3 regions of the Rhodovulum sp. BSW8 genome follow, and region 2 is predicted to be linked to each of the others. Evidence: riboswitches for the same ligand, from Rfam matches in the RefSeq annotation. Region 2 holds a riboswitch; each other region holds the start of a gene.

Region 1 (7,531 bases), on a different contig from region 2:
CGAGGCCGCCCGTGCCATCGGCCTGCCCGGGCGCACCATCGTCTGGCGCATCATGCTGCCGGTGATGATGGTCTCGGCCCTGCCCGCGCTGGTGAATTTCGCGATCATCCTGACCAAGGAAACCGTCATCCTGTCGATGATCACCGTGCCCGAGATCATGTTCCAGACCCAGACCATGATGAGCGAGACCTTCGCCTTCGTGCTGCCGATCCTGATCCTCGCGCTGTTCTTCTGGGGCTTCGTCGAGGTCATCTCGCGGTTCGGCCGCCGCCTCGAACGCCGCTTCACCCACTATCTTCTCGAAGAAAGCTGACCGATGTCCCTCGAGCCCACCGCCACCTCTCCTGCTTCGGCGCATCTGCGCGCGGTCAACAAGTTCTATGGCGACTTCCAGGCCCTGAAGGACATCACGCTCGACATTCCCCCCGGCAAGGTGACCTGCCTGATCGGGCCGTCCGGCTCGGGCAAGTCGACGCTTTTGCGCTGCATCAACTTCCTTGAGGAATATGACAGCGGCGAGGTCCGCATCGACGACCGGCTGATCGGCTACGAGACCCCCGGAGGCAAGCGGATGTCCGGGCGGCGCCTGCGCGAGATGCGGTGCGACATCGGCATGGTGTTCCAGCAGTTCAACCTCTGGCCGCACATGACCGCGCTGCAGAACGTGGCCGAGGGGCTGGAACGGGTGCGCGGGCTGAAGCGCGCCGAGGCGACCGCGCGCGCGCGCGAGGCACTGGCCAAGGTCGGGCTGGCCGACAAGGAAGCCAACCATCCCAGCCGGCTGTCGGGCGGCCAGCAGCAGCGCGTGGCCATCGCCCGCGCCATCGCCATGCAGCCCCGGATCATGCTGTTCGACGAACCGACCAGCGCGCTCGACCCCGAGCTTGTGGGCGAGGTTCTGGCGGTGATGAAGCAGCTTGCCGCCGAGGGCATGACCATGGTCGTCGTCACCCACGAGATGGGCTTTGCCGCCCATGTCGCCGACCGGGTGGTGTTCATGGAGCGCGGCGAGCTGGTCGCAGCAGGCGCCCCGCGCGAGATCTTCCAGCACCCGACCGATCAGCGGCTGGCAAGCTTCCTGCAGGGCTACCGCGAACGGAACTCTCTGGATTTCTAGGGGCAGAGGCGCCGGGACGGCGGCGCCTCAGAGGAAGACCATCTGGGTTTCCAGCATGTCGCCAAGGGCGTGGCCGGTCACTCCCAGAAAGAAGAGTCCGTTCTCCTCGCCCAGATCGAGATAGCTGCCGACCGGCGTCGCGGTGATCCGTGCCCCAAGATCGGCGGCATCGAAACGGCCCAACCCGTTGATCCCCTGCTGGATATGCAGCCGGTCGGCGGGGCCGAAATCGGCAATGGTGTCGCCCCCGGAGGCCCCGCGAAACTCGAAGATATCGGCGCCGGGACCGCCGATCAGCAGGTCGCGCCCGGCGCCACCGTTCAGCAGGTCGTCGCCGCGCCCGCCATGGATCCAGTCATTGCCCGCCCCGCCATGGATCTGGTCGTTGCCGCGCCCGAAGTCGTCGATGGCGGCCACGAAATCGTCGCCCGCTCCCAGCATCACCACATCGTCGCCCGCGCCCGGATCGACCCAGTCATTGCCGGACCCGGCCATGATCTGGTCGCTGCCATTGCCGCCGTAAATGACGTCGCGATCGGCCCCGCCGTCGATCGCATCATCGCCGTTTCCCGCCTCGATCCGGTCCTCGCCCGCACCGCCCTCCAGCGTGTCGTCGCCCAGATTGCCGCTGAGCGTGTCGCGCCCGTCGCCGCCGACCAGCCGGTCTTTGCCATTGTCGCCGGTCAGCCGGTCGTCGCCCGCGCCCCCCTCCAGCCGATCGTCGCCGTCCCAGCCGCGCAGCACATCGTTGCCCGCATCGCCGTCAAGCCGGTCATCGCCATAGGAACTCTCCAGCGTGTCGTTGCCCGCGCCCCCGAAAAGCACATCGCCTGCGGCAAGCTTGCCCGCGCGAAACGCGGCCCAGTCGCTGATGCCCGGGTCACGCTGCGACCCGAAGCGGGTATCGAGCACGTCGTCGCCGTCGCCGCCGCTCAGCAGGTTGGACCCGGCCCCGCCGACCAGAAGATCGTTGCCGCCGCCCCCGAACAGAGCATCGTCACCGTCGCCGCCATAAAGCACGTCATCGTCGTCCCCGCCGACCAGGGTGTCGTCGCCTCCCATCCCGCAGATCCGGTCGCGGTCGCCATTGCCGAACAGCGCATCAGCGCCCCAGCCACCGGTGATCGTGTCATCGCCGTCGTTCATCCAGGCAAAGTACGCCGGGAAATAGGCGTTGGGGATCACGTGGAAATTGTTGGGCCCGTCGTAACCCACGCTGAATGCCCCGGTTTCGGCAAGCTGGACGGGCGCCGTGGGCAAGGACCGGCCGATGGCGCGGAATTCGGCCGCAAGCTCGGCCAGAAGATAGGGATGGTCCTTGTCGGATCGGAAATATGCCACGGTCTGCCCTTCGGCCCGGATGTTGCGCGAAAAGGCCCCCGCCCCCGCTGACGACCCGGGCGGCAGATGTCGTCAATAAAGCTTGCCGTTTGATTAAGGCCGCTGCCGCGATGCAGCAAGGAATGCGGCGAATTCTTGAAAACCATGCCCGAAGCGGGTCCTCGCCGCGCCGGAACGATGCCTGAGCCATGTCTCGCCCCCATCCCGACCAGGAATGGGACCGGCGCGGTCAAAGCGGTCCGGGCCGGTCGCCCTCAGCGTCAGTCGGCGGTCCCGTCGCCTTGGGGGCGCGGGCGGCGCATCGGCGGGTCGGTCTGCGGCTTGCCCGACCAGGGCTGCGGATATTCCAGCCAGCGCTGGATGAAGCCCCAGGACTGCCGGTAGCCGTCATGGGGCAAGGTGCAGGCCGAACAGTCCTTGCGGGTCAGCCCGTTGGCATCGGTGTAGACCTGATACGGCCCGGGGCATTCATAGGCGATCAGCGGGCAGTAGCAGAACAGGCAGTTGAACTCGCGCTCGACGCCCGGATGGCAGGGCAGGAACGGGCATTGGGTATTGGTGAAGCCCTTGAAGGCCTCGTTCGAGGTCAGATCCTTGGGTTGCACGGCGCAACTCCTTCCGGTCGGCACCCCTGGCCGGGCCCGCCCCGGGCCGGTCAGGGACAAGGTGAAGGCCGCGCCCCATATCGCAGGCGAACCGCGGCCGCTGGCCCCGAGGGCATCTGCGGGCCGACAGGCAGGGGGCGCATGGCACATGCGCCCGGCCTCCGGACCCGCCGCCCGGGGGCGGTTCGGCGCGCTGGCAGGTCTCCTGGCTTGCGGGTCTCGGCCGATCCGCCCGCCTTCCCGGCCGGGCGGATGCCGGGGCCGGTGGCGGCTCGGGGCGGGGGCTCGCCGCTGACAGTTGCGGGGGCAGCGCCGGACTTGCACCGGCTTCCCTTTTCACTCCCTTGCGGGAGCACCAGAACGCCTCTCATCAATGGGGACCGCGCCCGCCACTGTCAATGCGTCCCCCGGGGGCCCGACGCGCCGTGGCTCTTGCCAGCCCCCCCGGCACGGCGCTATCCCGTGACGATGAGGTCCCTTTCCCCAGACGCCAGATGACCCCGCGAGAGGGCTTCACGCTCGGCTGCGCAACCGTTCTGCCTGGCACCCGCCGCACGGTGGACCTGCCCGTGTCGGTGCTTTCGGACCACACCCCCGTCACCATGTCGGCCCATGTCGTGCATGGCCGCCGCCCCGGCCCCGCGATGTTCGTGACCGCGGGCGTGCATGGCGACGAGGTGATCGGGGTCGAGATCGTCCGGCGGCTGCTGAGCCTGCCCGCGCTTGGCGCGCTGCGCGGCACGCTGATCGCCATTCCCATCGTCAACGCCTTCGGCTTTCTCAACCTGTCGCGATACCTGCCCGACCGGCGCGACCTCAACCGCTGCTTTCCCGGGTCGTCGGGCGGCTCGATGGCCTCGCGGCTGGCGCATCTTCTGGTCGACGAGGTGGTCGCGCGCTGCGAAATCGGCATCGACCTGCATTCGGCCGCGGTCCATCGCACGAACCTGCCGCAGGTCCGCGTGGTGCCGGACGATCCCGAGCTGGCCCGGCTGGCGCGGGTCTTCGCCGCGCCGGTGGTGCTGACCTCCGAGGCACGGCATGGCTCGCTGCGCGAGACGGCAGCGCGGATGGGCGTGCAGATGCTGCTGTACGAAGGCGGCGAGGGGCTGCGCTTCGACGAGGTGGCGGTCAGGGCCGGGCTGTCGGGCGTGCTGCGGGTGATGTTCGACCGGGGCATGATCCCGGCAAAGGGCGTGCCGAAGGCGCGGCGCGCGCCGCTCGACTGCCGGGTGTCGCGCTGGCTCAGGGCGCCGCAGGGCGGGCTCTTGCGCACCTACCGGTCCGAAGGGGACGTCGTCGAGGCGGGCGATCTGCTGGCGATGGTCTCGGACCCGTTCGGCGAGATCGAGGCCGAGATCCGCGCCTCGGAACCCGGCATCATCGTCGGCCGCGCCATCCTGCCGGTGGTGAACGAGGGCAACGCGGTCTTTCATCTGGCCGCGATCGCGGCCGCCGACCGGGCCGAGGACCGGATCGGCACCTGGGCCAGCGAGGTCGCGGCCGAACCGCTGTTTGACGAGGACGAAATCCTCTAGCCCGAGGGCATCGGGCCGTCAGGCCGCCTGGCGGCGGCGGACCACCGCCTCGAGCGCCGGATAGCGCAGCCCCAGCGTGACGCCGCGCGCGACATAGGACAGCAAAAGCGCCAGCCAGAGCCCGTGATTGCCGAAAAGCGGCAACAGCAGGGCCACGGCGGCGGCATAGATCGCGGCCGAGATCACCATCATGTTGCGCATGTCCGCGGTCCGGGTGGCGCCGATGAAGATGCCGTCAAGCATCCAGGCGCCGATGCCCGCGACCGGGACGGCCACCATGTAGGGCAGGAACACCCGCGCCTCGGCCCGCACCTCGGGCGCGGTGGTCATCAGATCCACCAGGACCCCGCCCCATCCGGCGAAGACCGCGGCCAGAACCACGACCGACAGCAGGCCCCAGAGGCTGGTCAGCACCGCGCTCCGGCGCAGCGCCAGCACAGATCCCGCGCCCATCGCCTGACCGACCAGCGATTCGGCGGCAAAGGCGAACCCGTCCAGCGCATAGGAGGTGATGTTCAGAAACTGCAGCAGCACCTGATTGGCCGCCAGCGACACGTCGCCGAAGCCCGCCCCGAGGAAGAGGAAGGACAGCACGATCCCCTGCAGCAGCAGCGACCGGATCAGGATGTCGCTATTCACCCCGGCGATATGGCGCAGCCGCACCCGGTCGAACACCCGCGCCCAGTCCCGCCAGGCGGTGCCGCGAAACGCGTCGCGGCAGAACCAGAGCCCCAGCGCCAGGCCAGACCATTCGGCCAGGAAGGTGGCCAGCGCCACCCCCGGCACTCCCCAGCCCAGCGCCAGCACGAAAAGCAGGTCGAGCCCGACATTGAGCCCGTTCATCCAGAGCTGGATCGCCAGAACCGCGCGGGTGCGCTCCTGCCCGATCAGCCAGCCGTTGATGCCGTAAAGCGCGATGGTGGCCGGGGCCGACCAGATCCGGATCGCCATGTACTGGCGCGCCATGTGCTCGACCTCGGCGCTGGCGGGGGCAAGGCCCAGCGCGGCGGCGATCAGCGGCATCTGCAAGGCCATCAGGGCAAGCCCCGCGACCAGCCCGATCATCAGCGCGCGCGACAGCATCGCGGCCACCTCGGCCGCATCGCCCGCGCCCCGCGCCTGGGCAGTCAGTCCGGTCGTGCCCATGCGCAGAAAGCCGAACACCCAGTAGACCGAGGCCAGCGCCACCGCGCCCACGCCGACCGCGCCGATCGGGGCCGCCGCGCCGATCTGACCGACCACGGCGGTGTCGACCGCACCGAGGATCGGAACGGTCAGGTTCGACAGCACGATGGGCAGCGCGATGGCCAGAACCCGGCGATGGCCGAGATCAGCGAGCGCGTCCCGGTCCGGGCGGAGCACCGCCTCAGCCATCGCGCGGCGGCATCAGGAAATGGCCGGTCGCCTGCGCAAAAATCCGGGCGCGGTTGTCCTGCCAGGCCTCGACATGGACACTGGCATACCGCCGCCCCGACCGGTTGACGCGGGCCCTCGCATAGGCGTCGCGCGGCAGGCCGGGCCGCAGGTAATCGACGGTGAAGTCGATGGTCTTGGGCAGCCGCGGCAGGGTTTCGGGGGTCAGCGTCGCGGCATCGAGCATCCCGCGTTCGAGATCGTCCCAGATCATCGCCCAGGACAGCCCGACAATGGCCGTGACCTCCAGAAAGGCGGCGGTCGCGCCGCCATGCAGCGCCGGCAGTTCGGGATTGCCGATCAGGGCCTCGTGAAATCCCAGAACGCCGGTCAGCTCGTCGCCGCGCCGGTCGAACGAGATCCCGAGGAAACGCGCATAGGGCAGCCCGTCGACCAGCGCAGACAGCGCCGCGTCGCGCCGCTGCTTGACGATCTGAACGGGTTCGGGCGCGGCGCGGCTCATTCGGCGCCTCCATCGGCGGTGAAGGTACCGGTCGCGGTCGCCACCGGATGGCCGCGGTCGTCATCGGTCGCGGTCGCCCGCACGAAGGCCACCGAGCGGGTCACATGATAGCATTCCGCCCGCGCCACCAGCCGCTGACCCGGGGTCGCGGCGCGCATGTAGTCGATCCGCAACGAAATCGTCGCCGTATGCGCCGGCCCTTCGGGATGGCTGAGAACGGCGGTGCCGCCGCAGGTGTCCAGAAGCGCCGAAACCGCGCCGCCATGGATCACCCCGTTGCGCGGGTCGCCCACCAGACGCGAATCGTAGGGCATCGACAGTTCGGCCCGGCCCTCGCCCAGCTGATCGATCCGCATTGCCAGCGCATGGGCATGGGGGATCTGCTCGATGAACCGCCGCGCCACATCCGCCTTTGCCCCTGCCGCCATATCTTCGGCGGCGTCCCGCGCCGCTTCCGGCGCCGCGTCCGAGCTGGTGTCGCTCACCTCTGTCTCCTCTGGTCAACGCTCCGGTTATTGGGTCTGCCCCCCTGCCCTGCAAGTGTAAAAATCCGCAGGCTGTCGCCAATTGGCGACACCTGTCCGGCAGGACGACCGCGCGGTGGAAGCCCTGACCCGGATTGCCCGCATTTTCCGGGACTTCGCAGTCGTTCCGGCGCAATTCCGGGCAGTGACGGCCTGCGCCGCCGGTTCTGGACGGCACCATTCGTTCCGATTTTCGGAACCCCCGGAGGGCACCTGACGCTGCGGAACCGCCATTTTCGGCGGTGCGTCAAAAAACAAGCCTTATGAGGCATATAACCGAATTGATCCGCGCCCCGGATTTGCCTTAGCTAGTAGCACGGAAGTGGCTGGTAGTTTTAGGCGATGGCGGACGAACGTCTGAGTTTCAAGGAGATGTGCGCCCGGTTCGATGTGACCCCGCGCACGTTGCGGTACTACGAATACATCGAACTGCTGAGCCCCACCAAGGATGGACGCGCCCGCTTCTATGGTCCGCGGGAAGTGGCGCGCATGACTCTGATCCTCCGAGCACGCCGGTTCGGCTTCAGCCT
Region 2 (7,531 bases):
CATAGGGGTTCCAGTCGGGGGCTTCGTCGCGCTGGGACAGCGCGCGGATGGCCTTCTGATAAAGCGCCGAGAGCGCGGGGAAGACATCGCGGAAGAGCCCCGAGACGCGCAGGGTCACATCGAGCCGGGGCCGGTCGAGCAGCGCGACGGGCAGCACTTCGATGCCCGAGACGCGGCCCGAGCCCTCGTCCCAGACGGGTTTCACGCCCAGAAGGTGCAGCGCCATGGCGAAATCCTCGCCCGCCGTGCGCATGGTGGCCGAGCCCCAGAGATCGACGACCAGCTGCCGGGGCCAGTCGCCATGGTCCTGCAGGTGGCGGCGCACCAGATCCTCGGCCAGCCGCACGCCCTGGGCATGGGCGGACCGTGTCGGCACCGCGCGCGGATCGGTGGTGAAGAGGTTCCGCCCCGTCGGCAGCACGTCGCGCCGCCCGCGCCAGGGCGAGCCAGAGGGGCCGGGGGCGACCGGGGCGCCCTGCAGCGCGCCGAGAAGGGCGGCGCTCTCGGCCGCGACGGAGGGAGCGGTGTCGAAGTCCGAGGCGGCCTCGGGGGGACGGCCGAAGACATGCAGCCCGTCGCCGAACTGGCTTTCCTTGACGTCGCAGACGAAGCGGTCGATGCGGGTGATGGCCTCGGCGGGCGAGAGCCCCGGGGCCAGCCCCAGATCGGCCTCGACACCCAGCGCCTGCGCCTCGGCGCGGATATCGGCCATCAGCCGGTCGCGGCGGCGCGGGTCGAGCCCGTCGGCATTGGAAAACTCGTCGAGCAGCGTCTCGAGCCGGGCCAGCCGTTCCGGGCTGCCCGCCTGCCGTTGTGGCGGCGGCAGATGGCCGATCGTGACGGCACCGATCCGGCGCTTGGCCTGCGCCGCCTCGCCGGGATCGTTGACGATGAAGGGATAGATCACCGGCAGATCGCCGATCAGCGCCTCGGGCCAGCAGGCATCGGACAGCGCCACCGCCTTGCCGGGCAGCCATTCCAGCGTGCCATGCGCGCCCATATGGATCAGCGCATCGCAGCCCATGGCGCGGCGCAGCCACAGATAGAAGGCGACATAGCCATGGCGCGGCACCCGCGACAGGTCGTGATAGTCGCCCTCGCGGGCCTCGGGCGTGCCGCGCTCGGGCTGAAGTGCCACCAGCGCCGCGCCGCGCCGGGTCGCCGCGAACTGAAAGGCACCGTCGCGGCAGGCGGGATCGGCCTCGGGCGCGCCCCAGACATCCGACAGGGCGTCACGCAGGGGGGCGGGCAGGGCGGCCAGCGCGGTCTGGTAATCCGCGAGAGGCCAGCTCAGGGTCTCGCGGCCGAGGGTGTCGGCCAGATCGCCGGTCGGTTCTTCCGCAGGGGCGCCGGGCAGCCCGGCCTGGGCCAGATCCTCCAGCACCGCCTCGGCCGAGGCCAGCGCGTCGAGCCCGACCGCATGCGCCATCTGCCAGGGGCGTCCGGGATAGGTCGACAGCACCAGCGCCGGGCGGCGCCCGGCCAGCGGCGCCCGGGCGAGGCCCACCCAGGCCATCACCCGGTCGGCGATGGCCGCGATCCGCGCCGGATGGGGCCGGTGGGCGATGCGGGCGAATTGCAGGCCGGGGTCGCGCGCGCCCGCCTCCTTGAAGGACGCCACGCCGGCGAAGATCCGGCCATCGACCTCGGGCAGGACCACATGCATGGCAAGATCGGCCGGCGAGAGCCCGCGCTCGGCCTCGGCCCAGGCGGTTTCGGGGGCAGAGGACAGCGCCACCTGGAAGACCGGCGCCCCGGCGGCATCGAGCGGCGATGTGCCATCCTCGCCCTTGCCGGAAAAGGCGGTGGCGTTGACGATGGCGGCGGGGGCGAGGGCTGCGATCTGCCCGGCCAGCCAGCGCGCCGCCTCGGGCGCCTTGAGCGAGGGCACGAACAGCCCGGTGACGGTGCAGCCGCGGGCCCGGAACGCGTCGAAAAGCGCCTCGACGGGGCCGAGATCGGCGGCGGTGACATAGGCCCGGTAGAAGGTCAGGACGATCCGGGGGGCGTCTGTCGGCGACAGGTCGGGCGCGGGCACGGCGCCGCCCTCGGGGCTCCAGGCGCCCATCTCGGGCACGGTCTTGGTGCCGATCACCGGGGCCGCGTAAAGCCCCGCCGCCAGCGCAAGCTGCGCAAGCGCTGCCTGGGCCGCGACCGCGCCGCCCTCGTCGCACAGCTCGGACAGGCGCCTGAGCGTCGAGACCGGCAGGGTCGAGGCGGCGTCGAGCCGGGGATCGGGGCGGCCGTCGGCGGGCAGGACGGCCAGCGCGATGCCGCGCGCGCGGGCCAGCGCCTCGATCTGGGTCAGCCCGTACTCCCAATAGGCGCGCCCGCCGATCAGCCGGATCAGGATGCCCTTCGCGCCCGACAGCGTGCGTTCGGCATAGGTATCGACCGAGAGCGGATGGAGCAGCGCCGCCAGATTGGCAAGCCGCAGCGTCGGCATCCGGCCTTCGGAGCCGCCGCCCCGATGCCAGCCCGCCGCGAAGGCCCCGAGATCGCTGTCGGAAAAGGACAGCACCGCCAGATCGGCCGGATCCTGACCCAGATCCGTCGGAACGGCGGTTTCCTCGAGCCCGTGGCTTTCGCGGAAGACGACATGCATGGGCGCGGCCTCAGGCGCTCAGAGCCGCACGGATCGCGCCCTCGTCGATATCGTCATGCTCGGCGATCACCACAAGCCGGGTGGAACGGGTCTCGTCCGGGGCCCAGGGGCGGTCGAACTGATGCCGCACCCGCGCGCCCACCGCCTGCACCAGCAAACGCATCGGCTTGCCCGCGACCGCGACATGACCCTTCACCCGCAGGATGTTCCGGCTGCGCGCCAAGGCCTCGATCCGGGCGGCCAGCGCCTCGGGGTCGTCCTGTTCGGGCAGGTCGATCACCACGCTTTCGAAGTCGTCATGGTCGTGATCGGCGGCACTGTCGTGATGGCTGGGCCGCGCGTCGAGATCGTCTTCGGCGGCCGCGCCAAGCCCCAGGATCACACGCGGATCGACCGCGCCCTCGGTCACCTCGACCACCGGCAGCTTGCGCGGCGCCTCGGCCTCGATCGCGGCGCGGGCGGCAGCCACGCCTTCGGGGCCGGCCAGATCGGGCTTGGTCAGGAGCACGATATCGGCGCAGGCGATCTGGTCCTCGAAGACCTCCGACAGCGGGGTTTCGTGATCGATGCTGTCATCGGCCGCGCGCTGGGCATCGACGGCGGCGATATTCGGCGCGAAGCGGCCCGCGGCCACGGCCTCGGCATCGGCGACGGCGATCACCCCGTCGACGGTGATGCGCGAGCGGATCGCGGGCCAGTCGAAGGCCTTCAGCAGAGGTTTCGGCAGCGCCAGCCCCGAGGTCTCGATCAGGATATGGTCGGGGCGCGGATCAAGCTGCAAGAGCGCCTCCATGGTCGGGATGAACTCGTCGGCGACGGTGCAGCAGATGCAGCCATTGGCAAGCTCGACCACGTTCTCGGCCGGGCAGTCGGGCAGGGCGCAGCCCTTCAGGATCTCGCCATCGACGCCGACATCGCCGAATTCATTGACGAGGACGGCCAGCCTGCGGCCGCCCGCATTCTGCATCAGGTGGCGGATCAGCGTGGTCTTGCCCGAACCGAGAAACCCGGTGACGACGGTGACGGGAAGTTTGGCGAGATCGGTCATTTCAGGGCCTCCATGGGCGGGATACGGGCGATACAGTTCTTGCGGAAATGCTCGGGGCGCTCGCGCCAGGGCACAAGCCCGTCCGGCGCGTCGCGATAGGCGCGGGCGCCCTCGGCGAGGATGGGCGCGCCGGTCGTCTCGTCGAGATTGCCATAGACATAGGTCCAGCGGCCGGGACCCCGCAGCGCCACGGAGCAGCCCGAGGAACAGGCCGAGAGGCATTCGACGGGCACAAGGCGCACGCCTTCGGGCAGGCCATGGGCGCGGACGGCCTCGTGAAGCAGGCTGCCCGGGCGGGGGGCATCGGGATCGGCGGGCTGGCGGCGCTTGCAGGTGGTGCAGACCAGCAGCTCGACCGGGGCGGGTTCGGGCGCGCTCAAGCCGGACAGGCCCGGCGGCAGAAGGAAACGGAAACACTCATCGTCGGGCCTCACGGGGTCGGGGGACAAGGGCGAAGCGCGGGCAGAGCCGAAGCCGGACCCGACACCGGAACACCCCGTCCGGTTCACGTCGTTCGGGCTGGCAGGTCTCCCGGCTTGCGGATGTCAGAGGCGGGGCCTCTGGCGGCGGCCCTGCCTTCCCGGCCTCATCGGGCCAGTGGCAGCGGGCGGCCTCTCCGGTCACGGTCGCGGGGGCGGCTGCGCTTGAAGGCCCGATGCATCGACTCCGGCCTCTGGCGCATTCCCTTTTCACCCGTCCTGAGGCGGGCACCAGCGCCGCGTGTCATGCCTGCCCCGCGCGGGTCTTGTCAAGCGCGATGGTCGGGGCCGGGGCGGCGGGCGGCCTCTTCGCCCGCATGGCGGATCAGCGCGAGGCTGCGAAACCCGCCATGGCCGAGCTTGCCGAAAGGCAGCGCCAGCACCAGCCCCAGCACCGCGCCCAGATGCAGTGCCAGCATCAGCCCCATGGCGGCGCCGTCGCGCAAGGCCAGAAGCGCAAGGCCCGAGGCGGCGACGATGGCAAGCTGCGCCCGAAGCCCGCGATTGGCGGCCTGCATGCGTGCCGCGGCCGGGCGGCGGTCGGCGGTCCGGTGCCAGCGTTCGAACCCGGCGAGCCCCGCCAGCATGGCGATGCCGCCGAGGCTGCCCAGCAGCACGGGCGCGCTGGCCACCGGATAGGGCGCCAGCGCGCCGCCCAGATGCAGGACGGCTCCGGCAAGGGTTGCGAGCGCGGTCAGCGCGGTGCCTGTGACCAGCAGGTGGTGGCTCCAGCGCCGCGCCCGCCCGACCGGGCCGTGCGCCCCGTCGCAGGCGCGCGCGGCCCCGAGATTGGCGAGCGTCAGCGCATCGCGACACCCTTGCCAGAGGCTTTCAAGCGACGGCCGGGCGGTCGGGCCGCCGGTTGCGCGCCAGAACCGCCAGAGCCGCAGCCCGAGGCCAAGACCGGCCCCGGTGAAGGCCAGGGCCGCGCCGCCCGCCATCGCCGCGTGTGGGATCACCGCGTAGAAGGCGCCCGGCCCGGTTTGGGTGGAAAAAAGAACCCCGGGCGGGAGCAGGGTCAGGGCGGCCAGCGGCAGGCCGATCAGGCATAGCAGGAAGATCAGGTCGGGCAGGCGCGGGGGCAGCCCGGCCGCGTGATCGGCGGCGCGCGCGGCGGCCAGCGCCGCGGGCAGGTTGACGGCCAGCGCATGGGGCGGCGCGTATTGGCAGTCGTAATGGCAGGACCGGCAGTCATGGCAGAGATGGGCCAGATGGCGCAGATCGCCCGCCGCGAGGTTTGGCCTCCGCTGGGCCGCCGGAAAGACCGCGCAAAGCCCGGTGCAGAAGCCGCAGGTATTGCAGATGTTCAGCGCGCGGGCGGCCTCGGCCCAGGGTTCGGGCGCTGGAGGAACGGGCTCGGTCGCCGCCGGGGCCGGAACGGCGGCGGGGCGCGGGCGGTTGGCGGCGGGGCCTGCGCACGCGGCCGCGCCCGCCCCGGCGATGCGGCCGAAGACGCCGCCGACGGTCAGCCCGGTGCCCGAGAGATAGCCCTCGCCCAGCACCGCGCCGGTCATCGCGGCGCCTGCGGCAAAGACCCGGTGCGCGGTGCCGCCGCCCGCGAGCCGGACCCGGGCGGTCGCGTCGACCGCGACCCCGTGGCGGGTGAAGCCGAGCCCGGGCACCAGCGGGATCGCCGCGACGGGCGACCCGGTGAGCGGCACGCCGTCGGAGCGGCTTCGGGGCGGGTCGAGCGGGGCGTCTTCCGTTGCTGCCTGCAGCGTCCGGGTCAGCCCCTCGGCATCGATGCCACAAAGCCGGGCGAGTTCGGCGGGGCTGTCGGCGGCCAGCGGCGGATATAGGAGCGGTGGCAGCCGCCCGGTGCCCTCGGCATCGAGGATCAGCCAGGCGCGCGGATCGGCGCGCTCTGCCAGCGCCCGGCCCCAGACCGAGTAGCGCGCGGATCCGGTCTCGGCGCCCTCGTCGCGGAACCGCCGCCCGGTGGCGTCGACGACAAGGCCGACCTGCATCCCGTCTGCGCGGCTGACGATGCCCGCGTCGTCCCGGGGCGCGCGCGCATCGACGGCGACGAGATGCCCGTCGCCGGGCCGCCCGGCCGTCTCGGCGCCATGGGCCATCAGCCACAGAAGCGGTGCGCCCTGCTGATACGGCGTGCCGCGATTGGCGAAGACGGCCGCGCCGGGGCCGAGGTGGCGGATCAGTTCGGCCCGGTTGGCCCCGTAGCCGCCTGAGGCGAGGATCAGCGCTTCGGCCTCGATGGGGTGGGGGCCATCGGGGGTGTCGGCGGTCAGCGCCAGCGCGCGATCCTTCGCCCAGCCTTGGGGAAGCACGTCGATCCGCCAGCCGCAAAGGATCTCGACCCCCAGCCCTTCGGCGCAACGGACAAGCGTGTTGGTCAGCGCCTGCCCGCCGCCCCGGAAGAAGGCGGTGCGGCGCGAGAAGGGCAGGTTGCCCTCGGCCCAGGGCTCGAAGGCGACGGCCCGGGCGGCCAGCCAGGGACCGAGCCCGGCCGAGCCCTCGGCCAGAACGGCCCCGAGCCCGGTTTCGGGCGGGGAAAGCCGCGCCAGATCGGTGGCGAACTCGGCCGCCGGATAGCTGCCCCGCTGCCAGGGCGTCTCGCGGTCATGAACCAGGCGGATGTTTCGGCAATGGCGGGTATTGCCGCCCAGAAGGGGCGGCGGGGCCGGGTCGATCAGCGTCACCGCCGCGCCGTGCAGACGCGCCTCGATGGCCGCGACGAGGCCCGCAAAGCCCGCGCCCGCGACCAGCACCCCGGTCGCGAGCGGGGCGGGGCGGGCGCCCGCGATCGGGGCGGCGGGGTCGGGGTCGGGCATGGCGGAACCTTCGCGGGGCCGGGTCGGACCCCGTTGAACCCGCCCGGGGCCGCAAGATCAAGCCGGAAGATCGGGCGCGCCCGCCGGGCGGGGCATCGTGACCGGACGGGCGAGGCGGGCGGCGCAGGGCGCGCCGCCCGGGCCGGGTCACTCGGTGGCGATGCGCCCGTCGAGACGGGGCGTATAGGGCGCCTGGGCGGCCAGATAGTCGGCCGTCACATCGGCCAGATCGGGGCCGAAATCATAAACCTCGCGCGCGTCGAGGAACATGGAATAGCCGTCGCCGCCGTTCCGGACATAGTTGTTCGACACCAGCCCGTAGGACCTGTCGGGATCGAGCGGCAGCCACGCGCCGCCCTCCTGCACCTCGACCTTGCGCAGCCGCTGGCCGGGCTCGGCCTCGGGGTTCCAGGTAAAGCGCAGACCCGCGACCTGCGGGAAACGGCCCGCGCCCTCCTCGACCTGGCTCAGCCCGTGTTCGAGCGCCGCGCGCACCGCCGCGCCGGGCACGTGGAACGTGGACAGCGTGTTCTGGAAGGGCAGCACGGTCAGCACCTCGCCCATGGTCACCGGGCCTTCGTCGATCGAGGCGCGCACGCCCCCGCCA
Region 3 (7,531 bases), on a different contig from region 2:
ATGGTCCTTCGTGCGCGACGACCAGCCGCGCGAGAGGACCTGCCGCCAGATTGCCCTGGCGATCCGCGACGAGGTCTGCGACCTTGAGGCGGCGGGGCTGCCCGCGATCCAGATCGACGAACCGGCCCTGCGCGAGGGGCTGCCGCTGCGCCGTGCGGACTGGGCCGGTTACCTGGCCTGGGCCATCGACGCCTTCCGGCTGACCGCCTCGGGGGTGCGCAACGACACCCAGATCCACACCCATATGTGCTATTCCGAGTTCAACGACATCATCGAGCATATCGCCCGGATGGATGCCGACGTGATCTCGATCGAGGCGTCGCGGTCCGACATGGAGCTTCTGCAGGTCTTCGGCGATTTCGACTACCCGAACGAGATCGGTCCGGGGATCTGGGACATTCACAGCCCTCGCATCCCGTCCGAGGCGGAGATGACCGCGCTGCTGGCGAAGGCCACGAAGGCGATCCCGGCCGAGCGCCTTTGGGTGAACCCGGATTGCGGTCTGAAGACCCGCGCCTGGCCCGAGGTCAGGGCCTCTCTTGCCAATCTTGTCGCCGCCGCGAAAGGGGTGCGGCAGGGGGCGCTTGCCGCCGAATGACCAAAGACCGGCGGCGCGGTCCCAAGCGGGCCGCGCCGTCCCGCATTCGGGTCAGCGCGCCAGCGCGGCCACCGGGTCCGCGGCCAGTGCCGACAACGCCGGCCAGTCTATGGGCTTTCCCGCGACCGGATGCCCGCCCTGAGAGTGAAAGGCCAGCCGGTCCGGCCATTCCGACAGCGGGCCGGCCGACCGGCCGCCAATCAGGATCGTCCGCCCCGGATAGTCCGCGCGCAGCCAGTCCGCCATCGCGGCGGCCCGTTTCGCGTCCCGGCTGTCGATCCCGACCCGTCCGCCATAAATGATGATGGGGCAATTGCCGGTTCCCCTCAGGCTGGATCTGAGACTCGTCACGCGCGCCCAGGCGATCAAGCGCACCGAATACCCCGCCGACCGAAGAAGATCGGTCTTCATGAGGGCGCCGGTCAGTTCCGAACACCGGTCGGGCGCCAGAACGACGGCCGAGGCGCGCGCCTCGCGTGGGTCGGCCGGTCGGCCCGCGAGCAGCATGAGCCGGTTCAGCCGGACGGTCGCCAGCGTGACTTCGAACCCGGAATAGCGACTGTCCATCCAGCCCTGCCCCAGAGTCCGGCAGACCTCGTCCACCAGGCCTGCGCGGGCGCGGGGACAGCCCAGAAACCGCTCCGGGATGGGCGGAAGGCTCTCTTCGGGCGACCGTGCCAGATGCGCCGCCAGACCCTGCGCCGTGCAGATCCCCTCGGGGTCCCGGTCGGCCCAGTGCCGGACCGCGGCGCCGTCGAAGACCCGTGCGGCCGCCCCCCTGTCCGGCGATACGGCCAGCGGCACCACGCTGCCGGCCCTTTCCCCGGCATCCAGGAATTGCATGGACCAGTCGGGAAAACGCCGCGCGTCGATCCAGCCGGCACTGAGAACACTCACGCCCTGATGGCGCGGGTCGCGCTGGATCGCCCCCATCACGGCACAGACCGCCGCTGCCGGACCTTCGAGCCATTGCAGGACCTGTCCCTGCCCGAAAAGCAGGACCCCCGTGATCCGGCTTTGCCGGTTTCGCGCCGCCGCCTGCTCGGCGATGGCCTGAAGGTCCGGCAGCCGCAGATCGTCCCGGGTCCGGCTTGCATAGGCAATTCGGAACAGCCGGCCTTCGGCGTCAGTCCGTTGAAGCTCGTCTTTCCGCACCCACGTCTTCTCCGCTCGGGGCGGGAGGGGCCGCGGCCGGGTGCGGAAACCCAGGCGGCGCGCGGCGCATCCCGGTCCCTTGCCCGTGTCCTCCGGGGCACCCCGCCCGTGTCAACACCAAGCAGATGGCAGGTCTCCTGGCTCGTGGGTCTCTGCGCTTCCGGGCCTTCCCAGGCGTCTCGCCCAGTGGCATGTCCGGAGCCGCTCGCCACATACAGTTGCGGGGGCAGCCGCGGCCTTGGGGTCGCCCCCGCTACCGCATTCCCTTTTCAGCCGCGCCTGTGAAAGACGCGGACACCATCTGGCGCCATGGTAGTTGCAAGGGCTGCCCCGTGTCGACGGAAACCTGTCTCTGCGACAACACGTTCGGCCGGACCCCAGGGGCCCGGCCGCCGGGTTTCAACGCGGGTCTATTCGGCCGCGAACTGGTTCATGGTATTGGCCGAGCCGCCCGCCTTCAGGGCACGCTCGCCGCCGACCATTTCCTTGAACGTGTCGCCAAGGTCGGACCCCACCTCGTGCTGGTGCTTGACCGCCGAGATGCCGCGCCGGATCTCTTCGCGCTGCACGGTCGCCACATAGGCCAGCATCTTGTCCTCGCCGAAATAGCCGCGGGAAAGTTCGTCCATGGACTTCGCGGTCAGGTGGAAGGTCGGCAGGGTGATGAGGTTGTGGAACACCCCCGCCCGGGTCGAGATGTCGGTCTGGAAGGCCTTCAGCCGGGCATCGGCCTCGCGTCCCAGATCGGTCTCGTCATAGTCGGGCTTCATCAGCTCGTTGCCATTTGGATAGCTGTCTTCGGAGATCGTGCCCTCGGCCAGCCATTGCGCGCGGACCTGCTTGCGCAGGTTCAGGGTCCAGTTGAAGGAGGGCGAGTTGTTGTAGGTCAGCTTGGCATTCGGCACGGCCTGACGGATCTCGTTCACCATCGAGGCGATCTCGTCCACGTTGGGGGTGTCGGTCTCGATCCACAACAGATCGGCGCCGCCCTGGGTCAGCGAGGCGATGCAATCCTCGACCACCCGCGCCCGGCCGGTGCCCTCCTGGAAGGGGAAAAGCCCGTTCGGCAGCCGCGCGGGGCGCACGAATTCGCCATCGCGGAAAAGCGCCAGCTCGCCCTCGCGGATCGGGTTCTCCTCGGTGATCGGCTCGGTCTTCAGCCACTTGATATAGTCGGCGGCCAGATCGCCCGGCTGCTGGCTGACCGGCACCTTCTGGGTGAGGCCCGCGCCAAGGCTGTCGGTCCGGGCCACGATCACGCCATCGTCGACGCCAAGCTCCTCGAAGGCCAGACGGCAGGCGCGCAGCTTCTCGATGAAATCCTCGCGCGGGACCGTGACCTTGCCATCCTGGTGGCCGCATTGCTTGGCGTCGGAGACCTGGTTCTCGATCTGCAGGCAGCAGGCGCCCGCCTTGATCAGTTCCTTGGCCAGCAGATAGGTCGCGTGTTCGTTGCCGAAGCCCGCATCGATGTCGGCGATGATGGGCACGACATGGGATTCGAAAGTGTCGATGGCTTCGATCGCGGCCGTTTCGGCGGCAGCATCGCCCGCGGCACGCGCGGCCTTGAGATCCTTGAACAGATCGTTCAACGCCACCTCGTCGGCCTGGCGCAGCGAGGTATAGATCTCCTGGATCAGGTCCGCGACGGCGGTCTTTTCATGCATCGACTGGTCGGGCAGGTGGCCCCAACGGTTCCTCAGCCCCGCGACCATCCAGCCCGACAGATAGACATAGACGCCCTTGGCCGACCCGCGCAGCCGCTTGACCGACTTGATCATCTGCTGGGCATGGAAGCCCGACCAGCAACCCAGAGACTGGGTCGATTTCGAGGGGTCGGCGTCATAGGCCGCCATGTCCGCGCGCATCACGGTCGCCATCTCGCGAGCGATGTCGAGATGGGTGTCGAAGCTGTTTTGCAGCTTCAGTTGCACGATGTCATCGACCGAGACCCCACTCGACGAACGACCGGAGGGGTAGCGGGACAGGACCTCTGCACGGAGCTCCGAATAGGTCTTTCTCTTGGTCATGATTCTTCCTTTCGACGTGATCGGTGTTCGGATTTCGGGGAGCGCGTTGCAGCGGGGCCGCAGCGACAGGGGCAGGGGCAGGGGCGGGGGAGGGGCAGTCCTCGGGCAAGGGCCCGCCAAACGGGGAGAGGATACGGATCGGGTCCATCAGTCGAGCGCATTCAGAACGGCATAAGCCGGGGTGGTGATGAAGTCGGGCAGGGTGTCGGCGGTCGCGGCGTCCTGGAAAAGCCGCGCCGCCGAGGCATAGTGGCCGCGGTGAAACCCGGTCGGGCCCAGCCGGTCGAGGATCGCGGCAATTTCTTGCTGCACCAAAGCGCCCAACCAGTCGGCATCCAGCTTGCGGTCCCCGCCTGCGGTCAACGCCACGCGCGCGCCATGCCGGATCCATTGCCAGATCTGGGCGCGGCTGATCTCGGCGGTCGCGGCATCTTCCATCAGGTTCATGATCGGCACCGCGCCCCGGCCCGACAGCCATTGCGCCAGGTATTCGATGGCGACCGAGACATTGGCGCGCACGCCCGCTTCGGTGATCTGGCCCTTGTGCGGAACCAGCAGCATCTCGGGCGCGATACGGTGTTCCTGACGCGGCTTGCGGATCTGGTTCGGCCCCGGCATCTCGGCGTCGAAGACCTGCATCGCCACCTGCACCAGATCGGGATGCGCGACCCAGGTGCCGTCATGGCCCAGCCGGACCTCGCGCTGCTTGTCCGCCCGCACCTTGGCAAAGGCCGCCTCGTTGGCAGCGGCGTCGCCCTTGACCGGGATTTGTGCGGCCATGCCGCCCATGGCATGAATGCCGCGGCGATGGCAGACCTTGACGAGGCGGGCCGCATAGGTGGCGAGGAAGGCCTCGTCCATCGTGACCGCGGCGCGGTCCGGCAGCACATAGTCGGCATGCGCGCGCAGCGTCTTGATATAGCTGAAGATATAGTCCCAGCGCCCGCAGTTCAGACCGGCGATATGGTCGCGCAGCTCCCAGATGATCTCGTCCATCTCGAAGGCGGCGGGCAGGGTTTCGATCAGCACGGTTGCCTTGATCGTGCCTTTCGGCAGGCCCACACGCACCTGCGCAAACTCGAAGACCGAATTCCAGAAGGCCGCCTCGCGGTGGCTTTCCAGCTTTGGCAGATAATAGAAGGGCCCCCGCCCGGTGGCCGCCAGCGCGCGCCCGCAATGAAACAGCGTCAGCCCGAAGTCGAACAGCGCCGCCGAAACCGGATGCCCGGCAAGCAGCACATTGGCCTCGTCCATATGCAGCCCGCGCGGCCGAACGATCAGCAGCGCCGGGTCTTCGCCCACCCGGTAGGACTTTCCGGTCCGGGGATCGTCATGGGCCAGAGAGCCGTCGCGATAATCCAGCATGTTGGCATGACCCGCGACGATATTGGGAAAGCTCGGAGCCGTCGCATCCTCGAAATCGGCCATGAAGACCCTGGCGCCGGAATTCAGCGCGTTGATCATCATCTTGCGGTCGACCGGGCCGGTAATCTCGACCCGGCGATCGGCCAGTCCCTTGGGCACCGGCGCGGCCTGCCAGACTCCCTGCCGGATCTCCTTGGTGTCTTCGAGGTAATCGGGCAACCGACCGTTGTCATAGCGATCCTGACGGCGCTGACGCGCGATCATCAGCGCATGCAGGTTCAACCCGAAGCGGCGCTGCAACTCGGCCACGAAGGCCAGGGCATCCGGCGTCAGAACGCGATCCGCGCCCGGCGCATCGCGCAGCACCAGAGGCATGGACTCGGATGGGACGTGGTGGTCGAGGGACATCGGATTCGCCTTTCTCTGAAGCATGCGGCCGTCTGAGATCTGTTATGTCACTCTAGTAATGTCATGTTCCTTGTGCATGCTGACTCTTGTGAAAACAGGTCACTGTGTCAGTAGTGTCAGTGATCTGCGGCTTGTCTTGTAAGGTTTGTCACTATGGAAAAGCGCGGCGCGAAGCTGATCATCGGCCCGAGGCTCAAGGCCCTTCGGACGTCTCTGGGCCTGAGCCAGGCACAGATGGCCGCTGAACTGGGGGTCTCGCCCAGCTACATCACCCTGATCGAATCCAATCAGCGCCCCGCTTCTGCGCGGCTCCTGATGCGTCTGGCCGAGGTCTACGATCTGAATGTTTCCGAACTGGCTCCCAGCGTCGACGCTCAGCTTGCGGCGGATTTCGCCGCGGCCCTGAAGGATCCCGCGCTCGAGGCCGAGGGCATCGGCAGATCCGAAATCGACGCCGTTCTGCAAGCGGCTCCGAAGGTGGCCGCCGCCCTTGTCCGCCTGCAGGGCAAACATGCCGAAGCAGTGATGAGATCCCAGGCAGAGATGAACCCGCTGACCGACCGGAACAAGGTCGAGGTGCTTGGCCAGATCTCGCGTCCGGTCGAAATCGTGCGCGACTGGTTCTATGCCACGCGCAACTATATCGACCGGGTCGACCGGGCAGCCGAAGCCGCCGCAGAGGACATGGACCTGCGCCGGACAGAGCCGCAGGTCGCGCTGACAGAGCGGTTGGCCGATCACGGCATCCGCATCCGAATCTTGCCCGCGGCCACCATGGGGGGAAGCCTGCGCCGCTACGATCCCCATCGCCGCGAATTGCTGCTGTCAGAACTGCTGGGGCAACCGAGCCGGCGCTTTCAGATCGGTGTGCTTCTGGCCCGCGTGGAACAGCAGGACCTGATCGACGCCGCGATCGACCGGGCCGGGTTCGACGGCGAAGACGCGCGGCGGCTGGCGCGGGTCAGCCTGGCCAACTATTTCGCGGCCGCCCTCATGATGCCCTATCGCCGTTTCCTCGCCGCCTGCGAGTCCGAGCGCTACGACGTGGAACTGCTCAGCCACCGCTTCGGCACGAGCTATGAGCAGACGGCCCACCGGATGTCGACCCTGCAACGCCCCGACGCGCGCGGCATTCCCTTCTTCTTCGTGCGGGTCGACCGGGCCGGCAACGTTTCGAAACGCTTCAGCGCCGGGCGCTTTCCGTTCTCCCGCTTCGGCGGCACCTGTTCGCTCTGGAACATCCATGGCGCGTTCGAAGCTCCTGGCCGGGTCCAGACCCAGGTCATCCGGATGCCGGAAGGGACAAGCTATTTCTCGATCGCGCGCACCGTCACACGCGCCGGCGGCACCCATGCCGCACCCGCTCCGCGGTTGGCCATAGGGCTGGGCTGCGACATCGCCTATGCGCCGCGCCTTGTCTATGCGGACGATATCGACCTGGACCGGATGCGGCCCGTCGATATCGGTCTGAACTGCTTCTTGTGCGAGCGGGACAACTGTTCCTCGCGCGCACAGGCCCCGATCAACCGAAGGCTGGCCATAAACGAGCTTGAGCGCAGCGTGGCCATCTTTCGGTTCGAGGGAGAGTAAAGCCCGCATCGGTTCCGGCATCATTCCGCGCCAGGCCGGGTTACGCGCTTGGCGCTTCCGACGACCCCGGGCTCCGGTGCCGGGGCTTATGAGACGCGCGGCGCTTATCTGGCGAAACGGATGGGCCGGTTGGCGGCACGGTCGCGGATTGGCGGTTTCCTCGATGATGGGAAGGCCGGGTTCACGACTTTGAACCGCTCCGGGTTTGGCAGAGGCTGATTGACGTTGGTTACGCGGCCAGCCGTTCAGGTTTCCCGAACCACCTCTCAACAACGCCCCCCTGTGACAACATGCTGCCAGACGGGGTTTGAATTCCTGACCGTTTTAGTAATCTTATATGCGGCAGGGGCGATCCGCCCCCCCGCATCCCCTTGATCATTCTCAG

The links. Region 2 has a riboswitch for cobalamin ahead of DSD19_RS17610 (DUF1636 domain-containing protein). Riboswitches for the same ligand answer to the same signal wherever they lie in the genome.
Region 1: another riboswitch for cobalamin. It lies ahead of DSD19_RS16215 (cysteine-rich small domain-containing protein); the one in region 2 lies ahead of DSD19_RS17610 (DUF1636 domain-containing protein).
Region 3: another riboswitch for cobalamin. It lies ahead of DSD19_RS06935 (BLUF domain-containing protein); the one in region 2 lies ahead of DSD19_RS17610 (DUF1636 domain-containing protein).

The regions. Positions count from the first base shown of each region.
Region 1 is NZ_QNVX01000044.1:35,656-43,186, forward strand. Features, by position in the region: gene DSD19_RS16200 (amino acid ABC transporter permease) at 1-313, shown strand, start outside; gene DSD19_RS16205 (amino acid ABC transporter ATP-binding protein) at 317-1,117, shown strand; gene DSD19_RS16210 (calcium-binding protein) at 1,145-2,458, opposite strand; gene DSD19_RS16215 (cysteine-rich small domain-containing protein) at 2,719-3,063, opposite strand; cobalamin riboswitch at 3,241-3,438, opposite strand; gene DSD19_RS16220 (succinylglutamate desuccinylase/aspartoacylase family protein) at 3,558-4,601, shown strand; gene DSD19_RS16225 (MATE family efflux transporter) at 4,620-5,975, opposite strand; gene DSD19_RS16230 (PaaI family thioesterase) at 5,968-6,477, opposite strand; gene DSD19_RS16235 (PaaI family thioesterase) at 6,474-6,905, opposite strand; gene DSD19_RS16240 (MerR family DNA-binding transcriptional regulator) at 7,344-7,531, shown strand, end outside.
Region 2 is NZ_QNVX01000049.1:122,363-129,893, forward strand. Features, by position in the region: gene cobN (cobaltochelatase subunit CobN) at 1-2,605, opposite strand, end outside; gene cobW (cobalamin biosynthesis protein CobW) at 2,616-3,653, opposite strand; gene DSD19_RS17610 (DUF1636 domain-containing protein) at 3,650-4,033, opposite strand; cobalamin riboswitch at 4,157-4,383, opposite strand; gene tcuA (FAD-dependent tricarballylate dehydrogenase TcuA) at 4,402-6,924, opposite strand; gene DSD19_RS17620 (bifunctional UDP-sugar hydrolase/5'-nucleotidase) at 7,072-7,531, opposite strand, start outside.
Region 3 is NZ_QNVX01000009.1:35,382-42,912, forward strand. Features, by position in the region: gene metE (5-methyltetrahydropteroyltriglutamate--homocysteine S-methyltransferase) at 1-598, shown strand, start outside; gene DSD19_RS06935 (BLUF domain-containing protein) at 650-1,753, opposite strand; cobalamin riboswitch at 1,863-2,070, opposite strand; gene DSD19_RS06940 (isocitrate lyase) at 2,164-3,783, opposite strand; gene aceB (malate synthase A) at 3,931-5,556, opposite strand; gene DSD19_RS06950 (short-chain fatty acyl-CoA regulator family protein) at 5,710-7,146, shown strand.